4 regions of the Mesorhizobium sp. M3A.F.Ca.ET.175.01.1.1 genome follow, and region 4 is predicted to be linked to each of the others. Evidence: predicted binding sites of a transcription regulator. Region 4 holds the regulator's gene; each other region holds the start of a gene.
What was found. The regulator PhoB, encoded in region 4, activates phosphate uptake and scavenging genes when phosphate is short. The targets are predictions, from matches to a motif close to TGTCATNNANCTGTCAT.

Region 1 (4,619 bases), on a different contig from region 4:
TTCTGGCGGAGCGGCCGGAGATTGCCCGCGTCATCTATCCGGGCCGGGCCGACCACCCGCAGGCCGATATCGTCAGGAAGCAGATGTCGGGCGGCTCGACGCTGATCTGCCTCGACGTCAAGGGCGGCAAACAGGCGGCATTCGCCGTCCAGAACGCGCTCGACATCGTGCTGATCTCCAACAATCTCGGCGACGCCAAGAGCCTGATCACCCATCCGGCGACGACGACGCACAAGAACCTCAGCGACGAGGCGCGGGCGGAGCTTGGCATCGGGCCCGGCACGCTCAGGCTGTCCGTCGGGCTGGAGGATACGGATGACCTGCTCGCCGACCTCGAACAGGCGCTGAAGGCGGCCAAGTAGGCGGTGCCGGTTGGGCGCCGCTTAATGCATGTCGCTAGAAGTGTGCAGCGGTTCTGGGACAACGACATGCATCAAAGCAAAGGCCTGAAGCGCGTGAACTGAATTCGCTAATGCGTATCAGTGCGACCCGCTTTAGGCGCCCTCTTCCAGCTCGGTCATCGCATTGGCGCGGATGGTCATGGCGTTGCCGCGCCAGTCGACGGCACCGCCGAACCAGCCGCGCGCCCAGATGGCGGGAAGCAGGGCGTCGCGCACCATCATCGCGGTGATGCTGCGCGGCGATAGATACCAGCCCTTGGACGAGGCGAGCAGGCATTCCGGCAGATAGGCGATGGCCAGCACGCAAAGCGCCGTGGCAGGCAGGCTGACGCCGGCGCTGGCCGCCGCGATCAGCGCGAGCAAGAGCGGAGCCGCCACGCCGGTGAGGACCTCGGGGACGAAGAATTGCGGGAAGGTGACGCGCCGCAGCCTCGCCCAGCGCGCCTGGCGCGACCAGACTTCGGCGAGCCGACGCTGGCCGAGCGGCTGCTCGAAGGGCGCTGCGACCAGATTGACCTTCAGGCCAAGCCCGTTGACCAGCTTGGTGGCGGCCGCATCCTCGGCGATCTCGGCAGCCAAAGCGTGGATGCCGCCACTGCCGTCGAGCAGCGGCTTGTTCCACAGCATGCTCTTGCCTTGGGCAAAGCCGAGGCCGAGCGCTTCGCCGGCATATTGCCAGCGCGCCTGCAACGTGTTGAGGAAGGCACATTCGACCTCGGCCCAGAAGCCGTCCGGGCGCGAGCCGATCGGCGTCGAGCAGACGAGGCCGGTATCCGGCCGCCATGCCGCCAGCAGATGCTGGACATAGTCCTTCGGCATCAGCACGTTGGAATCGGCAAGGATCACCCAATCGTTCCGGGCCGCCTGCCATCCCTTGACGCAATTGTTGAGCTTGGGATTGGCGCTCACCTTGTCGTCGCCGATGAGCAACCGCGCCGGAACCTTGGGGTATCGCGCGATCGCGGCACTGACGAGTTTGATTACCGGATCTTCGCCATGGGCGACGCAGAAGATCAGCTCGTAGCGCGGCCAGTCGAGCGAGAAGGCGCGCTGGAGCGTCTCCCTTGTGAACGCCTCGACGCCACGCAGAGGCACAACGATCGAGACGGCCGGCTGCTTGCTTGCAGGGGGAGCAATGACGTGGCGCCGCTTCAGCCGCGATGCCGCCAAGAGGATGCTGGCGAGATTGGAAACAAGTAGGGCTGACGAGGTGACGGCGGCCGCGAAAGTCAGTTCCATCGAAGTCTGGCACTCCCGAAAGGCCGCCCGCGGCCATCCATTCGACGGAGCGCCCGAGTCGCCCGACACGGTTTGTGCACACCAACCATTGTCATGTGTCACTCAAATGACATTGTTTGGCGGCACTGCGCGTCGAGGTCGGGAGATTGGGCTGCCTTGCGTTGATAATGCCGCGCAGCGCGACAAATATTTCCTGCCGCAGCACCGGAGTTGCTCATGTATCGCGCCGTGACGCGGAACATAGAAGTGCAGGTCAGGCCGTTCTTCCTGGAGGATCGCTCCGATCCATCAGAGAACCGCTATGTCTGGGGATACCAGGTGACGATCGACAATCGATCGGAAGAGTTCGTTCAGCTTCTATCGCGCTACTGGCACATCACCGACGGTCATGGCCGCGTCGAGGAAGTGCGTGGCGCGGGCGTCGTCGGCGACCAGCCGGAACTCAACCCCGGCGACAGCTACCAGTACACGTCGGGCTGCCCCCTCTCGACGCCGTCCGGCATCATGGTCGGCCACTATACGATGCGCAACGGGCGCGGCGAGATGTTCGACGTCGCGATCCCGGCCTTCTCGCTCGACATGCCGGGCACAAGGCGGACGGTGAATTAGTGCCGGCCTGTCCGCGCATCTTGGCGCCACATATCGACTGGCTGCATGCGCCATCTCTGCTCCAACTGGATCAGTCCGATTGGCGCTGCCGCAGGATCGGCACTTTCGCCAAACGCAGCGTCCAATGCCAAGCGATGCCGTGAAAGCGCCGCGCCAACAGGAGTGTCCGGCCATGCTCGAAGCAGCAGCCTCATGAGCAGTATTGAAACAGGATTGTTTCTCGGCCGGATACCATTCGCGAAAGTCGGAACGCGACCGGAAAGTCTTATTGTCATCAACGGCGGTCAAGGGTTCATGATGAAGCCCGAACCTTCCAGATTGGAAAAGGACGCCAGACGGCTCAAACGGATCCTTCCACCGGGCATGAGCTTTGTGCTGATCAGCTACGATCCAGATCCAAAAGACGATGTTTCACTCAGGAATATGGCTCGAGACATCTCAGAGATCATCGACACCAACCTCAACAAGCCGGCACGTTTGATGGGTATTTCCTATGGCGGCGTGGTGGCAACGCATGTGGCCGCAGACTATCCCGACTCCGTGGAAAAACTGATCTTACTGGCGAGCGCACATGGCTTTTCGGCCGATGGAAAAAAGCGGCTCCACAGACAGATCCAATTCGCGAAAGACGAACAATTTCATGCGTTGCTGGAGGAATTCGCGACGGTATTTCGGCGACCGTGGCTGAACCTGCTGTTGCGTTTTCGCCTGATGTTCAAACGCAGATTGATTGCACGAATGGGAGCCCAGAGTTCAATCGTCCGCTACCTCGAAGCAATGCTCCACAACAATGTGACGAACGAAGACCTTCGCAACATCTCGGCCAGAACCTTGATCCTAGGCGGTGAAAGGGACCAGTTCTTCGGCAGCGGCATGATGGAAGCCGCCGCGAGTGGGATCGGGGGAGCGAAGCTCATGGTGCTCGCGGAAGAAACCCATATGGCCCCAGTCGAACGAGCATCAGATGTCCGCAAGCACATCCAGGAATTCATTTGACGTCGGCATACCGCGGCAACGAAGCCCTATCAAACAAGGGAACGACGCCAAGGCGAGCTAAAATCCTCTCCCCCGACGGGTCTCTCGGGGGAGAGAAGACAGATGGGGAAAGGTCTTGTGAACAAGAAGCGACCTTATCCAGCCGCCACGAACTCCGTCGGATCGAAATCGTACTGCGTCGAGCAGAATTCGCAGGCGACATGGATGCCGCCCTCTTCGGTCGAGTCCTTGATCTCCTGCGCCGAAAAACCCTCGAGAATGCCGCGGATCTTTTCGCGCGAGCAGGAGCATTCGTCGGCGACCGGCACACCGCGGAAGACACGCACGCCGTGCTCGTGGAACAGCCGGTAGAGCAGCCGTTCGGCGCCCACGGTCGGATCGATCAACTCGGTCGGCTCGGTGGTGCCGAGCAGTGCCAGAAGCTCCTGCCAGGAATTGTCGGCCGGCTCGTGCGTCACATTGCGCGGATCGCCGTCGCCGCCCGAAATATCGGGAACGCGCATCCGCTCCGACGCCTGCGGCAGGAACTGCGCCAGGATGCCGCCGGCGCGCCATTGCTCACGCGCGCCGCCGGGGCCGGGCGTCACCAGCTTGGCGACCGACATTCTGAGATCGGTCGGGATCTGCTCCGACTGCCGGAAATAGGTGCGAGCGGCGTCCTCCAGCGACGTGCCGTCAAGCTGGACGATACCCTGATAGCGCTGCGTATGCGCGCCCTGGTCGATGGTCAGCGCCAGGACGCCTGCGCCGAGCAGCGCCTGCTGCGAGGTCTGGCCCGTTGCGGTCAGCGCCTCGAGCCTGTCGGCATCAAATCGCGCATAGGCCCGCAGCGCGTGCGGCGTGGTGAAGTCCGCCACCAGCATGTCGACCGGCCCGTCGGTGCGGGTCTGCAGGATGAACTTACCTTCGAACTTCAATGAGGTGCCGAGCAGCACGGTCAGCACGCAGGCCTCCGCGAGCAGGCGGGCGACCGGCTCTGGATAGTCGTGGCGGCTCAAAATGGCGTCGAGCATCGGCCCGAGTTGCACGGTGCGGCCGCGCACGTCGAGCGGCGCGACCTCGTACGGAACGACATGGTCGTCGCCGGCGAAGCCGAATTCACCGAGTCTGGGTTGATGTTCAGCCAATGGGCGGGTTTCCAACATGACAAAGCTCCGGGGCGCGGCCATGCCGCCCGGCGGGCAGCATGCGCAGGAACGCGCTCGATTTGCGTGATGGCCCGCAGATAGGCATCACGTTGGCCCGGATCAAGGCAACCCCATTCAAGCGCCCAGGCACCAGGCCAGCACCGCCTTCTGGGCGTGCAGCCGGTTCTCGGCCTCGTCGAACACCACCGAATGCGGCCCGTCGATCACCTCGTCGGTCACCTCCTCG
Region 2 (4,619 bases), on a different contig from region 4:
TCCTTCACTTTGGCGCCATTCAGGATGGCGTCGGACTGTTTGGAACAGGTCAGGAAGCAAAAAGTGGCGTCGCCGCCGTGTCGCTGTCCTGCCTGTCTGGGCAGTTAGAGGCCTGGCCTCAACCCGGGGTTTGATGCTCAACCCGACGCGCCCGTCGCGCCGGTGGAAAGTGCGGGCGGCGAACCGCCCGCTTACTGGACCATGATCCCGAAAACTGGATACCGGTTCTCGGGAAAGATCATGGTCAACTCAAAGGCGTCAGCGAACCACGTAGGGCAGCAGGCCGAGGAAGCGGGCGCGCTTGATCGCCTTGGCGAGCTCGCGCTGCTTCTTCTGGCTGACGGCGGTGATGCGCGACGGCACGATCTTGCCGCGCTCGGAAATGTAGCGCTGCAGCAGACGCACGTCCTTGTAGTCGATCTTCGGGGCGTTGGCGCCGGAGAACGGACAGGTCTTGCGACGGCGATGGAAGGGACGCCGGGTCGGGATCTGATTGATGTCGACCATTATTCTGCACCCCCTTCAACGGCTTCGCGCGGACGGCGCGGACCGCGCTCGCCATCGAAGCTGCGTGGCGGACGGTCGCCACGATCGCCACGGTCACGGTCGCCGAACGAACGCGGGCCGCGATCGCCGCGGTCACGGTCGCCGAAGCCGCCGCGCTCGGAGCGTTCCTCGCGCTTCTGCATCATTGCCGAAGCGCCTTCCTCATGCGCTTCGACCTTGACGGTGAGGAAGCGCAGGACATCTTCCGACAGGCCCATCTGGCGCTCCATTTCGTTGAGCGCAGCCGGCGGGCAGTTGATGTCCATCAGCGTGTAGTAAGCCTTCCGGTTCTTCTTGACCCGGTAGGTGAGGGACTTCAGTCCCCAGTTCTCGATCCGGCCGACCGAGCCGCCATTCGCGGTGATGACGCCCTTGTACTGTTCGACAAGCGCATCAACCTGCTGCTGCGACAGGTCCTGCCGGGCAAGAAACACATGTTCGTAAAGAGCCATTATGTTTTTCTGCCTTTCTTCGTTTCTCTTACCGGCCCTCGCGGCTAAGCCTCTGCAACTTGTCTGACCCGGCCGGAGGCGCGGGGAAGAAAGGAGCATCGCGAGACGGTCGAGAGCGGAGACACGGGAGGCGGAAGCCCTTCTGGCTTCACAGCGCGGCCTTCGAAAAAGCCGCGGCCCTCCGTTCAGCCCCCAGCAAGGACCGGCAGATTGCAGGCGTCTATATAGCAATTCCCCAGGAAGGCAAGGCGCAAGGCGAGGCAGGTGATGCGGCGAGGGGTCTCATTTGGGCAGGCTCTCTGCCGCAGCCGGCTCAGCTCGTATGCGCGATCAGCCTGTTCACCGTCTCCGGGAAGAAATCGGGTGCCGCCTGGCGCTTCCCGAACATCATGTCGTACTGGATCAGGCGGAAATCGTTGATCGCCGGATCGATCTTCTTCTGCCGGGCCCAGTCGGGCGTCGCCTCGCCCGACGGGGACAGGAGAAGATTGCGGTCGACGACGCGGTAGCGATCGCGCAGCGCGCCGAGGAATCCGGTGTAGTAGGGATGGGTTATCCCTGCCGTGGTGAGGATATGGTAGGGCAGGAAGGCCGGGCTCACCGCGCCAAGATCCGCGACCGGGCCGGAGCGGTTCGACCAGATGATCAGCGGCGTCTCGTGATGTTCGAGCGCTGCCTGCGGGGTCGGCTCCTTGCGTGGCGCGACGTTGTCCTTGAGGAAGCCGGTCTCGACATAGACCGGGCCGAGCGGCGGCAGATGGTCGCCGAAGAAGGCGATGATCGTCGGCCGCTCCCGCTTCTTCGCCCAGTCGATCAGGCGCTGCAGCCCGCGATCGGCGTCGGCGGATCCCTCCGCATAGGAGAGCAGAGATTCCCGCGCCCAGCTGCTGATCGGCGCGTCGACCGTATGCGTGGGATTGTAATAGCGATAGGGCTCGTAAGGCCCGTGGTTCTGCAGGCTGACCGCGAACAGGAAGACCGGATCCTCGTTCGCGTCGGCCTCGCGGATGATCTCGTCGGTCATCGCGGCGTCCGAAGCCAGCGGTCCGCGCTTTTCCATTGGCGGCAACGTCTCTTCGGAGCGGAACTCGCTGAACCCGAAATCGGCATAGACCGCGCCGCGGTTCCAGAACCAGTTGGTGCCCGGATGGATGGCGCGCGCCCGATAGCCTTCGCTCTTCAGGAAGGTCGCGAGCGACGGCGTGGGCGTGCGAACATATTGCTGGTAGGGGATCGAGCCCGCCGGCAGGAACGCGTTGGAGAACCCGGTCAGCGCTTCGAACTCGATGTTGGCGGTCATGCCGCCGAATTCAGGCGAGAACATGTAGCCCGATCGCAGCGCCCGGACCGTCGGGATCGGATCGGGTTTGATGCTGACGCCCGGCAGCTTGGTCGCGTCCCAGAAGGATTCGCTCATGACGATGATGATGTCCGGCTTTTCCGCCGGCACCGAAGCGGCCACATCCGGCCGCTTGATCGCTGCGATCGTCTTGTCGGAATAGCCGGGCGGGGCCGAGACATGCGCCATCGGCACGTTGAGCGCGAAGGCGAGCGCAAAGCCATTGGAGGCGTAGTTTTCCTTCTGGTCCCACATGATCGGGATGATTTGCAGCCGGTCGCGCGTCCACGAGAAGGTGGCGTAATCCATGATCGAGACGAAGAAGGCGAGCAGCGGCACGGCAAGCGTCAGCCGGGCCAAGCGGCCCTTGCGGCTCAGGATCGGCACCCGGCGGCGCCACTGCCGCCAGCCAAGGGCGAGCAGCGCCAGGCTGCCGACGATCACCACCGCGAGCATCGCTGCCGTCCATGGCCGCTCGCGCACCAGAAGCGGCATCAGCGCCATGATCTGGCGGGCGTAGAGGAAATCGGCCGGATAGAGCGGATCGCCGAGGTAATGCGATTTCTGATGGCCGACGAAGGCCAGCGCCAGCGTCAGCGGCGTGACGATCATCAGGCTCTGATGGCTGCGGCCGATGATGGCGTCGAGCCCGATCAGAACCAGCGCGAAGACGATGATCGTCGTCCAGCCGGGCTTGAAGGGCTGTAGGAAGAAGTCGACGGTGCCGAAGAAGTCGCCGCGCACGATCCATTCGATGGCGAACACCAGCAGCGCCGAGGCCAGGAGCGTGGCGAGACCGTAGCGCACGATCGGCCATCTGCGGCCCGGCAGATAGCCGGTGGACGGATCGTCTTCCAGGAACTGCGGCACGGGTCTGGCCGCGCCCTTTCTGATCCTTGCCACTTAACTCCCCCGGCCCATGCTACGCGTCTTCCACTCGCGTCACGCTTCTGTCATCGAACTGTCACGCAAAGCTAATGCCTGTGGCGGAAATAAGAAGAGCCAGCAAACGATTCGTGAGCGGTTTTCATCAGGTGTGATCGCCAAAAAGCCTTTTGGAACAGCGACTCGGCCGGTTTTTATGGCCGCAATGGGTGCTGAATGGCTGCCGGCGGGCTTGACTTGGCCGTCCGGCTTGCGCCAGAGGCTGACAAAAGCAAGCCGCTGGAGACCCTAAAATGGCCGTCGCATTCACCTTTCCGGGACAGGGCAGCCAGGCCGTCGGCATGGGCAAGGACCTTGCCGATGCTTTTCCCGAGGCGCGCCGGGTCTTCGAGGAAGTGGACGATGCACTCGGCGAAAACCTGTCGAAGCTGATCTGGGAAGGACCGGAACAAACCCTGACGCTGACCGCCAACGCGCAGCCGGCGCTGATGGCGGTGTCGCTGGCGGCGCTGCGGGCGCTGGAGTCGCGCGGCTTTTCGCTGAAGGACAAGGTGTCTTACGTCGCCGGCCATTCGCTCGGCGAATATTCGGCCCTCGCCGCGGCGGGGTTCGTCTCGGTCGCCGACGCCGCGCGGCTGCTGCGCACTCGCGGCAACGCCATGCAGGCCGCCGTGCCCGCGGGCGAGGGCGCCATGGCCGCCATCATCGGGCTGGAGCAGGCCGACGTCGAAGCCGCCTGCGCCGAGGCCGCCAAGGCTTCGGTCTGCCAGATCGCCAACGACAACGGCGGCGGCCAGCTGGTCATTTCCGGCGCCAAGGCGGCCGTCGAGCTGGCGGCCAGGCTCTGCACCGATAAGGGCGCCAAGCGGGCGCTCATGCTGCAGGTTTCCGCGCCGTTCCATTCGGCGCTGATGGCGCCGGCGGCCGATATCATGCGCGAGGCGCTGGCCGGTGTTGCGAAGAAGGCGCCGAGCGTGCCGGTCGTTTCCAACGTCACCGTCACGCCAGCCAGCGACCCGGACGAGATCGCCCGCCGCCTGGTGGAGCAGGTGACCGGCCGCGTGCGCTGGCGCGAGACTGTGGAATGGTTCGGCGCCAACGGCGTTGCTACGCTCTATGAAGTCGGCGCCGGCAAGGTGCTGTCGGGCCTGGCGCGGCGCATCAACCGCGACATCGCCACCGCCGCAATCGGCACGGCTGCCGAGGTCGAGACGGCGCTCGCGGCGCTTGGCTGATTTTGCCCCTTTCTATTGATTTTTCGGCTTCGCTGCGATACATGAATACATGTATTCAACGGAGATTTTTCCGTGCCAACTTCGATCCGCCTGGCCCCTGACATCGAGGAGCGCCTGGACTTTCTTGCTGCCAAGACTGGACGGAGCAAGGCTTACTACCTA
Region 3 (4,619 bases), on a different contig from region 4:
TACGAGATCGCCGGCGGTCTCGGCGTCAAGATGGCGAAGCCCGACCAGGAAGTCGTCGTCATGGTCGGCGACGGCTCCTATCTGATGCTGAATTCCGAGATCGCCACATCGGTGATGCTGGGCCTGAAGCTCACCATCGTGCTGCTCGACAACCGCGGCTATGGCTGCATCAATCGGCTGCAGATGGCGACCGGCGGCGCCAACTTCAACAATCTGCTCAAGGACGCCCGCCACGAGGTGATGGCGGAAGTCGACTTTGCCGCGCATGCTGCAAGTCTCGGCGCGATTTCCGAGAAGGTGGCCTCGATCGCCGAACTGGAGACGGCGCTCGCCAAGGCGAAGGGCAACGACAAGACCACCGTGCTGGTCATCGACACCGACCCGCTGGTCTCGACCGAGGCCGGCGGCCACTGGTGGGATGTCGCCGTGCCGGAAGTCTCGTCGCGACGCGAAGTGAACGCCGCGCGCAAGAAATATGAGGACAAAAAGCAGATGCAGAGCATCGGTGATTGAAGCCGGCGCGGCCCCTCACCCATACCCTCTCCCCGTGAAGAACGGGGAGAGGGGGCGTCAGCGCTGGAGCTAGTCCTTCTCCCCGTCACTATACGGGGAGAAGGTGCCGGCAGGCGGATGAGGGGCAGCGTCGACCAACGAAAATTGGATAATCCGAATCTGGAGTGACGACTTGAAAGCCAAACTGGGCATGTCCCCCATCGCGTGGTGGAACGACGATCTCGTGGAATTGAGCGACGACGTGTCGCTGGAGGAATGTCTGCGGCAGTCGCGTTCGGCCGGCTTCACCGGCATGGAGATGGGCCGCCGCTTCCCCAACGACCCGAAGGTGATGCTGCCGATCCTGAAGGAGGCCGACGTCACGCTCTGCGGCGGCTGGTTTTCCGGCACGCTGGTCAACGAGGACATGTCCAGGAACAAGGACCGCATCGAGCCGATGATCGACCTGTTCAAGGCCGTCAACGCGCCCTGCATTGTCTATGGCGAGGTCGGCCGCTCGATCCAGGGCGACCGTTCGAAGCCTTTGGCCACCAAGCCGAAGCTCACGGGCGACGAGATGAAGGCGTACGGCAGGCGTCTCACCGAGTTCGGTGAATGGTGCGCCGAGCAGGGCATGCCGCTCTCTTATCATCATCACATGGCGGCGGTCGTCGAGACCGAGCCGGAGCTCGACGCCTTCATGCGCCACTCCGGCGAAGGCATTCCGCTGCTGCTCGATGCCGGCCACCTCGCCTTTGCCGGCGGCGATGTGCTGCGCGCCATCGACAACCATCACAAGCGCATCAACCACGTCCATGTGAAGGACGTGCGCATGGGCGTCATCGACGCCCTTGATCGCACGAAGCAGTCGTTCCTCGATGCAGTCGCGCTCGGCGCCTTCACCGTGCCGGGCGACGGCTCGCTCGATTTCGGCGCCATCGTGCAACGCTTCGCAGATCACGGTTATGAGGGTTGGTTCGTCGTCGAGGCCGAACAGGATCCGAAGAAGAACCCGCCGCTGAAGATGGCTGAGGTCGGCCACAGAGAGCTGATGCGGGTGATGACGGCCGCCGGCTATACGGTGGAGACGCAAGGCTTCCCGAATGCCTGACTGGTGGATTTGCCGGGGCGCTCGCTCTATCTGAGGCGCTTGGAAAAAACCTGGATTGGCGCGATGAAAGATTATGAGCACCCCTTCTTCCGGCCGCTGTGGCGACGCATCGCCGTCGTCGCCGTCTGCCTGGTCTGGTCGGTGATCGAGTTCGCCTCCGGCACACCTTTCTGGGGCGTCATCGCGCTCGGCTTCGCCGGCTATGCGGTGTGGCAGTTCTTCTACCTATACAAGCCGGCCGAGGAGAAGCCGCCTGTTGAGCCGAAAGAATGATCGGAACCATGGCGCAGAAGCTTTTGTGGATTGGATCCTGCGTGTCTGAGGGATCGCATACGTTGGCGGTTGGCCGAAACGCCTCTCGCTCCGTCATCCACGGGCGAAGCGACGCGGCGCAGACCAGAGGATCCATGCCGTGACGTCAACACAGCCGCCGCGGTACAGAATTCTGCTCCGCTGCGCCTTTCGACCGAGGTTACGGCATGGATCCTAGGGTCTCCGCGACGGAGCTTCGCTCCTGCTGCGCCCTAGGATGACGACATTGAGAGGGACCGGCCAATCTCCAAGCTTTGTAAATAGTCCATCGAACGATGCGATCTCGGCTGCAAACAGACTGAAAAATCGGAATGTCCCGGAACTAAGGAGACAAAAAATGTCGAAACTGCTCGTCAAGGCCGACAAGGGGCACGGCCGCGTCGCTCACGTCACGCCGCAAAGCGCCGGCTGGACTTACGTCGGCTTCGACCTCCATCGCCTGAAGCCCGGCGAGACGGCATCCGGCGAGACGGGCAACCGCGAGGTCTGCCTGGTCTTCGTCACCGGCAAGGGTAGCGCATCGGTCGGCGGCAAGGGTCTCGGCCTGCTCGGCGAGCGCATGTCGCCCTTCGAGGGCAAGCCCTGGTCGGTCTATGTGCCGCAGGGCTCCGACTGGTCGGTGACCGCCGATACCGAGCTCGAGCTCGCGGTCTGCTCGGCGCCGGGCCTCGGCGGTGGGCTTCCAGCACGCGTCATCGGACCCGAGGATCTCGGCCAGGAAGTGCGCGGCAAAGGCACCAACACGCGCTACGTCACCAACATCCTGCCCGAGGGCAAACCCGCCGACTCGCTGCTGGTGGTCGAAGTCATCACCCCCGGCGGCCACACTTCCAGTTATCCACCGCACAAGCACGACCAGGACAATCTGCCGGCCGAGTCCTATCTCGAGGAGACCTACTATCATCGGCTCAACCCGCCGCAAGGCTTTGCCTTCCAGCGCGTCTACACGGATGCCAACGACAACGGCGAGCGCGATCTGGACGAAGCAATGGCGATCGAGGACGGCGACGTCGTGCTGGTCCCGAAGGGGTACCATCCCTGCGCGGCCTGCCACGGCTACGATCTCTATTATCTCAACGTCATGGCCGGTCCGAAGCGGACCTGGAAGTTCCATAACGCGACCGAACATGAGTGGCTGATGAAGGCTTGAGGTCCGACGCCGCCCGAACTGTTGGTCCAGCGCTAAAAAAGTCGCCGGCTAAGCACCGCCAGGGTTTATTTGCCTTCGAAAACCCACGAAAGCTTCGTCAATCCGTCATGGAAATCACCTATGGCGGGCTGACGAGGATCTTTCATGCGTTACGCCATCTATTACACGCCACGGCAGGACGAGCGCCTGGCGCGCGTCGCCGCCAACTGGCTGGGACGCGACCCTTTCGGCGCGGCGACGCGCCCAGTCGAGGCCGTGGGTGATCTGTCGGCGGCCGAAGTGGCCTTTCACACCGCTTCTGCCAGGCGCTATGGATTCCACGCAACGCTGAAGGCGCCGTTCCGGCTGGCGCCGAACGAGACGGAAGCCTCGCTTCGCGTCGCCCTCGACAGTTTCGCCGAAGCGGCGCCACCAGTCGTCATTCCGCGGCTTGTCGTCGGCCAGATCGACGGTTTTTTCGCGCTGGTGCCGGAAGCCCCGTTTGCCGCCCTCAACAGTTTCGCCGGCGAGGTCGTGCGCGGCTTCGACCGGTTTCGCGCGCCGCTGACGGAAGCCGAGATCGAACGGCGCAGTCCCGACTCGCTGAAGCCGGAGGAGTTCCGCAATCTTTGCCAATGGGGCTATCCCTACGTTTTCGAGACTTTCCGGTTCCACATGACGGTGTCCGGCCGCGTTGGGCCACAGGAAAGCCGCCGTCTTCGTGCAGCAATCGACAGCCTGTTCGCGGACGTGCTGCTGCATCCGGTGCCGGTGGATGCGCTGACGCTGTTTGTCGAGCCGGAACCGGGCGCGCCGTTCATGGTGCTCTCCCACCATGCGCTCAGCCGCCGCCCCGCCAGAAAAACCGCCTGATGCCAGTGCCTGAGACCATGGACCGCCTGAAATGACCGCCGAAACCGTGCTCGCCAATGCCCGCATCGTGCTTGCCGACGAGATCGTCGAGGGCTCTCTGCTGCTGCGCGAAGGCCTGATCGCAGCGATCGAGCCGGGCGCTACCCGCGCCGGCGAGGACATGGGCGGCGACTATATCCTCCCGGGTCTGGTCGAGCTGCACACCGACCATCTCGAAGGCCATTACGCGCCGCGTCCCAAGGTGCGCTGGAACCCGATCGCCGCCGTGCTTGCCCATGACGCGCAGGTGGCGACCGCCGGCATCACCACCGTGCTCGACGCCCTGCGCGTCGGCATGGACGAGGATGCCGACCTGAAGTCCGACGACATCCGCAAGCTCGCCGACGCGATCGCCGACAGCGTCAAGCAGGATCGGTTGCGGGCAGAGCACTTCATCCATCTGCGCTGCGAGGTCTCGGCGCCGGACTGCCTGAAAGCCTTCGTCAATTTCGAGGCCGACGACCGGGTGAGGCTCGCTTCGCTGATGGACCATGCGCCGGGCCAGCGCCAGTTCGTCGACATCGAGACCTATGCCTCGTATTACCAGCGCAAGCTGAAGCTGACGGGCCGCGATTTCCAGGAATTCTGTGACAAGCGCATGGCGGAATCGGCGATTAACTCTGGCCCGAACCGCGCCTTCATTTCCGCCGCCTGCCGCGAGCG
Region 4 (4,619 bases):
GGCGCAGCGCGTGGTCTCCGACGACGCCATCATGGACGCCCGCCAGCGCGAGCTCGACGACCGCGCCATCACCCTGATCGCCAAGCGGCAGCCCATGGCCGACGACCTGCGCAATGTGGTCGGCGCCATCCGCATGGCCGGCGACCTCGAGCGCATCGGCGACCTCGCCAAGAACATCGCCAAGCGCGTCGGCACCGTCGGCGTCAGCGCCGCGCCGCGCGACCTCTCGCATTCCATCGACGGCATGGCGCAGCTTGTACTGATCCAGGTGCAGGGCGTGATCGAGGAGTATGCGGCGGGCGACGCGGCGGCACTCGCCAGGCTGCGCAACGACGACGAGCGCATCGACGTCAAGTACACTTCGGTCTTCCGTGAGCTCTTGACCTACATGATGGAAGATCCGCGCAACATCACCGCTTGCACGCACCTTTTGTTCTGCGCCAAGAATCTGGAGCGCATCGGCGACCATGTGACCAACATCGCCGAGAACGCCTATTACGTGCTGACCGGCACCCAATTGCCCGCAAACCGTCCGAAGCAGGACGAGATGTCGGCGCCGGCGGCCTGACGACAAGGGTGAATTTCCAATGATCGCGCCACGCATCATGGTGGTGGAGGACGAGGAGCCGCTGGGCGTGCTGCTCCGCTACAACCTCGAATCCGAGGGCTATCAGGTCGAAGTGGTGACGCGCGGCGACGAGGCCGAGATCCGCCTGCAGGAGAACGTGCCCGATCTGCTGGTGCTCGACTGGATGGTGCCGGCGGTTTCCGGCATCGAGCTGTGCCGGCGCCTCAGGATGCGGCCCGAGACGGAGCGGCTGCCGATCATCATGCTGACCGCGCGCGGCGAGGAGAGCGACCGGGTGCGCGGGCTGTCGACCGGCGCCGACGACTATCTGGTCAAGCCGTTCTCGACGCCGGAATTCATGGCACGCGTCAAGGCGCTGCTGCGCCGCGCGAAGCCGGAGGTGCTGTCCAGCGTGCTCAAGGTCGGCGACATCGTGCTCGACCGTGAATCGCACCGTGTCTACCGCAAGAAGAGCGAGATCCGGCTCGGACCGACCGAGTTCCGGCTGCTCGAATTCATGATGCGCCATCCCGGCCGCGTGTTCTCGCGCAGCCAGCTGCTCGACAATGTCTGGGGCGAGACGATCTATATCGACGAGCGCACGGTGGATGTGCATGTCGGGCGCCTGCGCAAGGCGGTCAACAACGGCCGCATGCCGGATGTCATCCGCACCATTCGCGGGGCGGGCTACGCGATAAGGGAGGATTAGGTCCGGCGGCGACCCTTATGCCGACCTCGAGGGCGCCCGGCCAACCTTCAGCATTGGTGGCGATCTATCGAAGCAGCGTTGGCTCACGCCACGTTCTTTCCGGCGCCTGCCCGTGCCTGGATGCCCGGCGCGAAGATCTCCTGGTCGACGAAGGTCAGCGCGCGGACGGCGCAGCCCTCGCGGATCAGCGGCAATTCATTCGGCTCGGTGTCGAAGGAAATCGACTTCGAATGCTGGCCGCCGGCGGTCTGGGCGATGGCTGCGCGCAGCGCCGGCTCGATCAGGTCGAAGGCGGCGGCGCTGACGCCGACCATGGCGACCGGCGCCGGGTCGATCAGCGCGAACAGGCTGCCGAGGCCGAAGCCCAGCGCCTCTCCCGCCCGGCGATAGGCTTCGCGCTCCGGGCCGTCATTCTCGCGTGCCCGTGCCGCCAGAGCCCGCATGTCGGCGTCGCCGATGTCGACCGGCTCGGCATCCTCGCCCATCCGCATGGCGTTGCGCCAGATCGCGTAGTTGCCGGCATAGGCCTCGACGCAGCCGCGCCGCCCGCAGCGGCAGAGCGCACCGCCGGGTCGGTGGATCATGTGGCCGAACTCGCCGCCCGAAGAATGGGTGCCGGTGAACAGCTCGCCCTTCAGCACCAGGCCCATGCCAATGCCATGCGAGAGCAGGATGGCGATGAAATTGTCGCGGTAGCGCTCGGGTTCGCGCCACTGCAGCGCCACCGCCATCATGTTGCAGTCGTTCTCCATGGTGGCCGGGATGCCGAATTCCTGTTCCAGTATGTCGGCAAAGGCAATGTCGGTCAGCGGCGTGATCGGCGACCACAGCATCAAGCGGGCATGGGAATCGGTGATGCCTTGGATGCCCATGGCGATGCGGGCGACGCTGCTGACGTCGAGGTCGGGGTCCTCCAGCCGGCGCCGGACGATTGCGGTGCATTCGCCGATCAGTTCATCGCGGGGCAGGGTGAGAGTGTCGAGGCGGCGCTGCTCCTCGGCGATGACCTGGCCAGCATAGTCGATGACGGCGACGGAGAGGAAATTCAGCGACAGCACCACCGTGACCACCGCAGCCGCCTCGGGGTTGAGGGCAAGGCCGACCTGTGGCCGCCCCCGCTTCAGCGCTGCCGCCTCGCTCGCCTTGCTCTCGGCGAGTATGCCTTCCTGAATAAGGTCGGAGGAGATCGCGGATATGGTCGAATGGCTGAGCCCGGTGGTGGCGGCGATCTCCGTGCGCGACGGCTGCCCACCCCGGCGCACGGCCGCAAGCACCATCGCACGGTTGCGCCGACGCAGGTCGTCGTGGCGGATTCCCACCGACATCGTTTGCATTCCTCCCAGTCACCGCAGGCTTTCCGATGACATGGGCAGCGGGTGACAGGTGTGGATAGTGGCAGAACCAGGCGAAGCTGTCATTATTTATTGCGGAACCCGAAAAAAAGTTGCTGTCAGCTCAAAAACCCTCAGAATCGCAGTTGACAGCACTCCGCCATTGGATCAGTATTTTTTCGAGGCTCGAAAAAAAGAGCCTTGTGCCGGCCTTCGGGCCAGACTAGGTCGCGCCACGCACGGCGCAGGGAGGATATCATGAAGAAATTCGCAGCCGCCATGCTGGCGGGCGTCGCCATGTCGATGACGTTGGCCCCGGTCGCAGAGGCGAAGGACAAGGTCATCGGCGTTTCGTGGTCCAATTTCCAGGAGGAGCGCTGGAAGACCGACGAAGCGGCGATGAAGGCGGCGATCGAAGCTGCCGGCGACAAATACATTTCCGCCGACGCGCAGTCCAATCCGGGCAAGCAGCTGACCGATGTCGAAAGCCTCATCTCGCAGGGCGCCAACGCGCTGATCGTCCTGGCGCAGGACGCCTCGGCGATCGGGCCCGCGGTGCAGAAGGCACTGGACGAAGGCATCCCCGTCGTCGGCTACGACCGGCTGATCGAAAACAAGGACGTGTTCTACCTGACCTTCGACAACAAGGAAGTCGGGCGCATGCAGGCTCGCGAGGTGTTCAAGGCCAAGCCCGAGGGCAACTACGTCTTCATCAAGGGCTCGGGTTCCGATCCGAATGCCGATTTCCTGTTCTCGGGTTCGATGGAAGTCCTGAAGGAAGCGATCGACAGCGGCAAGGTCAAGAATGTCGGAGAGGCCTATACCGACGGCTGGCTGCCTGCCAATGCGCAGAAGAACATGGAACAGTTCCTGACCGCCAACGACAACAAGATCGACGCCGTGGTCGCCGCCAATGACGGCACCGCCGGCGGCGTCGTCGCGGCACTGACCGCGCAAGGGCTGGCTGGGACCGTTCCGGTGTCGGGCCAGGACGGCGACCACGCCGCGCTCAATCGCATTGCGCTTGGCACGCAGACTGTGTCGGTGTGGAAGGATGCGCGCGAGCTCGGCAAGAACGCCGCCGAGATCGCCTCGCAACTGGCCGACGGCAAGAAGATGGCCGACATCCCCGGCGCCAAGGACTTCACCACGCCCGGCGGCAACACCGTCAAATCGGTGTTCCTGACCCCGGTCGCGATCACCAAGGACAATCTGAACGTCGTCATCGACGCCGGCTGGATCAAGAAGGACGAGGTCTGCGCGGGCGTTGCCGCCGGCAGCGTCGCGGTCTGCAACTAACCAGCCGACCGAACAGCACGCCGCGGTCGAGAAAAGCCGCGGCGTTTGCCAAGGACTTTCCGCTTCAACGGGGCGGGAAGAGCCATGCGGGCAGCGCACGCGTCCGGCAGGATCGCCGAACTGCGCCGCCGTTGGTTTCCACGCAATTCCGGACGCAAAAACCGTGCGCGTTTTTCCTGGAACTGCCCTAGCATCGTGGTCCGGCAATTCGCGACAGACGGCACGCCGGTGGGAGGATATCATGACCGATACGACCTCTGATGCCGCCGCCAACCCGGCCGCGGATCGCGCGCGTGCCTCCGAACTCAGCGCCCTCGGGCGCTTCCTCAAGGCGACCGAGCTCGACACGCGCATGCTCGGCATGGTCGGCGCGCTGCTGATCATCTGGATCGGGCTGCACGTCATTTCGAGCCTGCGGCTTGGGGTCAATCCGTTCGATTTCGACAGCCGCACGTTCCTGACGCCGCGCAATTTGTGGAACCTGTCGGTTCAGACCTCGGCCGTGGCGATCATGGCTTCCGGCATGGTGCTGGTCATCGTCATGCGCAACATCGACCTTTCCGTCGGCTCGGCCGAAGGGCTGATCGGCATGGTCATGGGTTTTGCCCAGGTGCATTTCCTGGTGCGCATGGTCGGACTCGAACTGGGCAATCCGTGGGTCTGGGTGCTGGCACTGGCGATCGGCCTGACGCTCGGGCTGCTGATCGGCGCC

Region 1: a site for PhoB is predicted at 1,736-1,752, ahead of EN818_RS24030 (ceramide glucosyltransferase). Genes of this name have one in related genera too.
Region 2: a site for PhoB is predicted at 3,289-3,305, ahead of EN818_RS09860 (LTA synthase family protein). Genes of this name have one in related genera too.
Region 3: a site for PhoB is predicted at 3,158-3,174, ahead of EN818_RS13130 (DUF1045 domain-containing protein). Genes of this name have one in related genera too.

What each region holds. Positions count from the first base shown of each region.
Region 1 covers NZ_SRTP01000012.1:149,404-154,022, forward strand. The annotation lists gene EN818_RS24025 (O-succinylhomoserine sulfhydrylase) at 1-362, shown strand, start outside; gene EN818_RS24030 (ceramide glucosyltransferase) at 495-1,640, opposite strand; gene apaG (Co2+/Mg2+ efflux protein ApaG) at 1,857-2,249, shown strand; gene EN818_RS24040 (alpha/beta hydrolase) at 2,442-3,245, shown strand; gene EN818_RS24045 (Hsp33 family molecular chaperone) at 3,380-4,414, opposite strand; gene argF (ornithine carbamoyltransferase) at 4,508-4,619, opposite strand, start outside.
Region 2 covers NZ_SRTP01000003.1:401,599-406,217, forward strand. The annotation lists gene rpsR (30S ribosomal protein S18) at 259-507, opposite strand; gene rpsF (30S ribosomal protein S6) at 507-998, opposite strand; gene EN818_RS09860 (LTA synthase family protein) at 1,312-3,240, opposite strand; gene fabD (ACP S-malonyltransferase) at 3,516-4,457, shown strand; gene EN818_RS09870 (ribbon-helix-helix protein, CopG family) at 4,530-4,619, shown strand, end outside.
Region 3 covers NZ_SRTP01000004.1:335,242-339,860, forward strand. The annotation lists gene iolD (3D-(3,5/4)-trihydroxycyclohexane-1,2-dione acylhydrolase (decyclizing)) at 1-513, shown strand, start outside; gene iolE (myo-inosose-2 dehydratase) at 686-1,603, shown strand; gene EN818_RS13120 (DUF3329 domain-containing protein) at 1,667-1,876, shown strand; gene iolB (5-deoxy-glucuronate isomerase) at 2,253-3,065, shown strand; gene EN818_RS13130 (DUF1045 domain-containing protein) at 3,210-3,917, shown strand; gene EN818_RS13135 (alpha-D-ribose 1-methylphosphonate 5-triphosphate diphosphatase) at 3,949-4,619, shown strand, end outside.
Region 4 covers NZ_SRTP01000002.1:382,211-386,829, reverse strand. The annotation lists gene phoU (phosphate signaling complex protein PhoU) at 1-568, shown strand, start outside; gene phoB (phosphate regulon transcriptional regulator PhoB) at 588-1,277, shown strand; gene EN818_RS06490 (ROK family protein) at 1,361-2,602, opposite strand; gene xylF (D-xylose ABC transporter substrate-binding protein) at 2,867-3,907, shown strand; gene EN818_RS06480 (sugar ABC transporter permease) at 4,149-4,619, shown strand, end outside.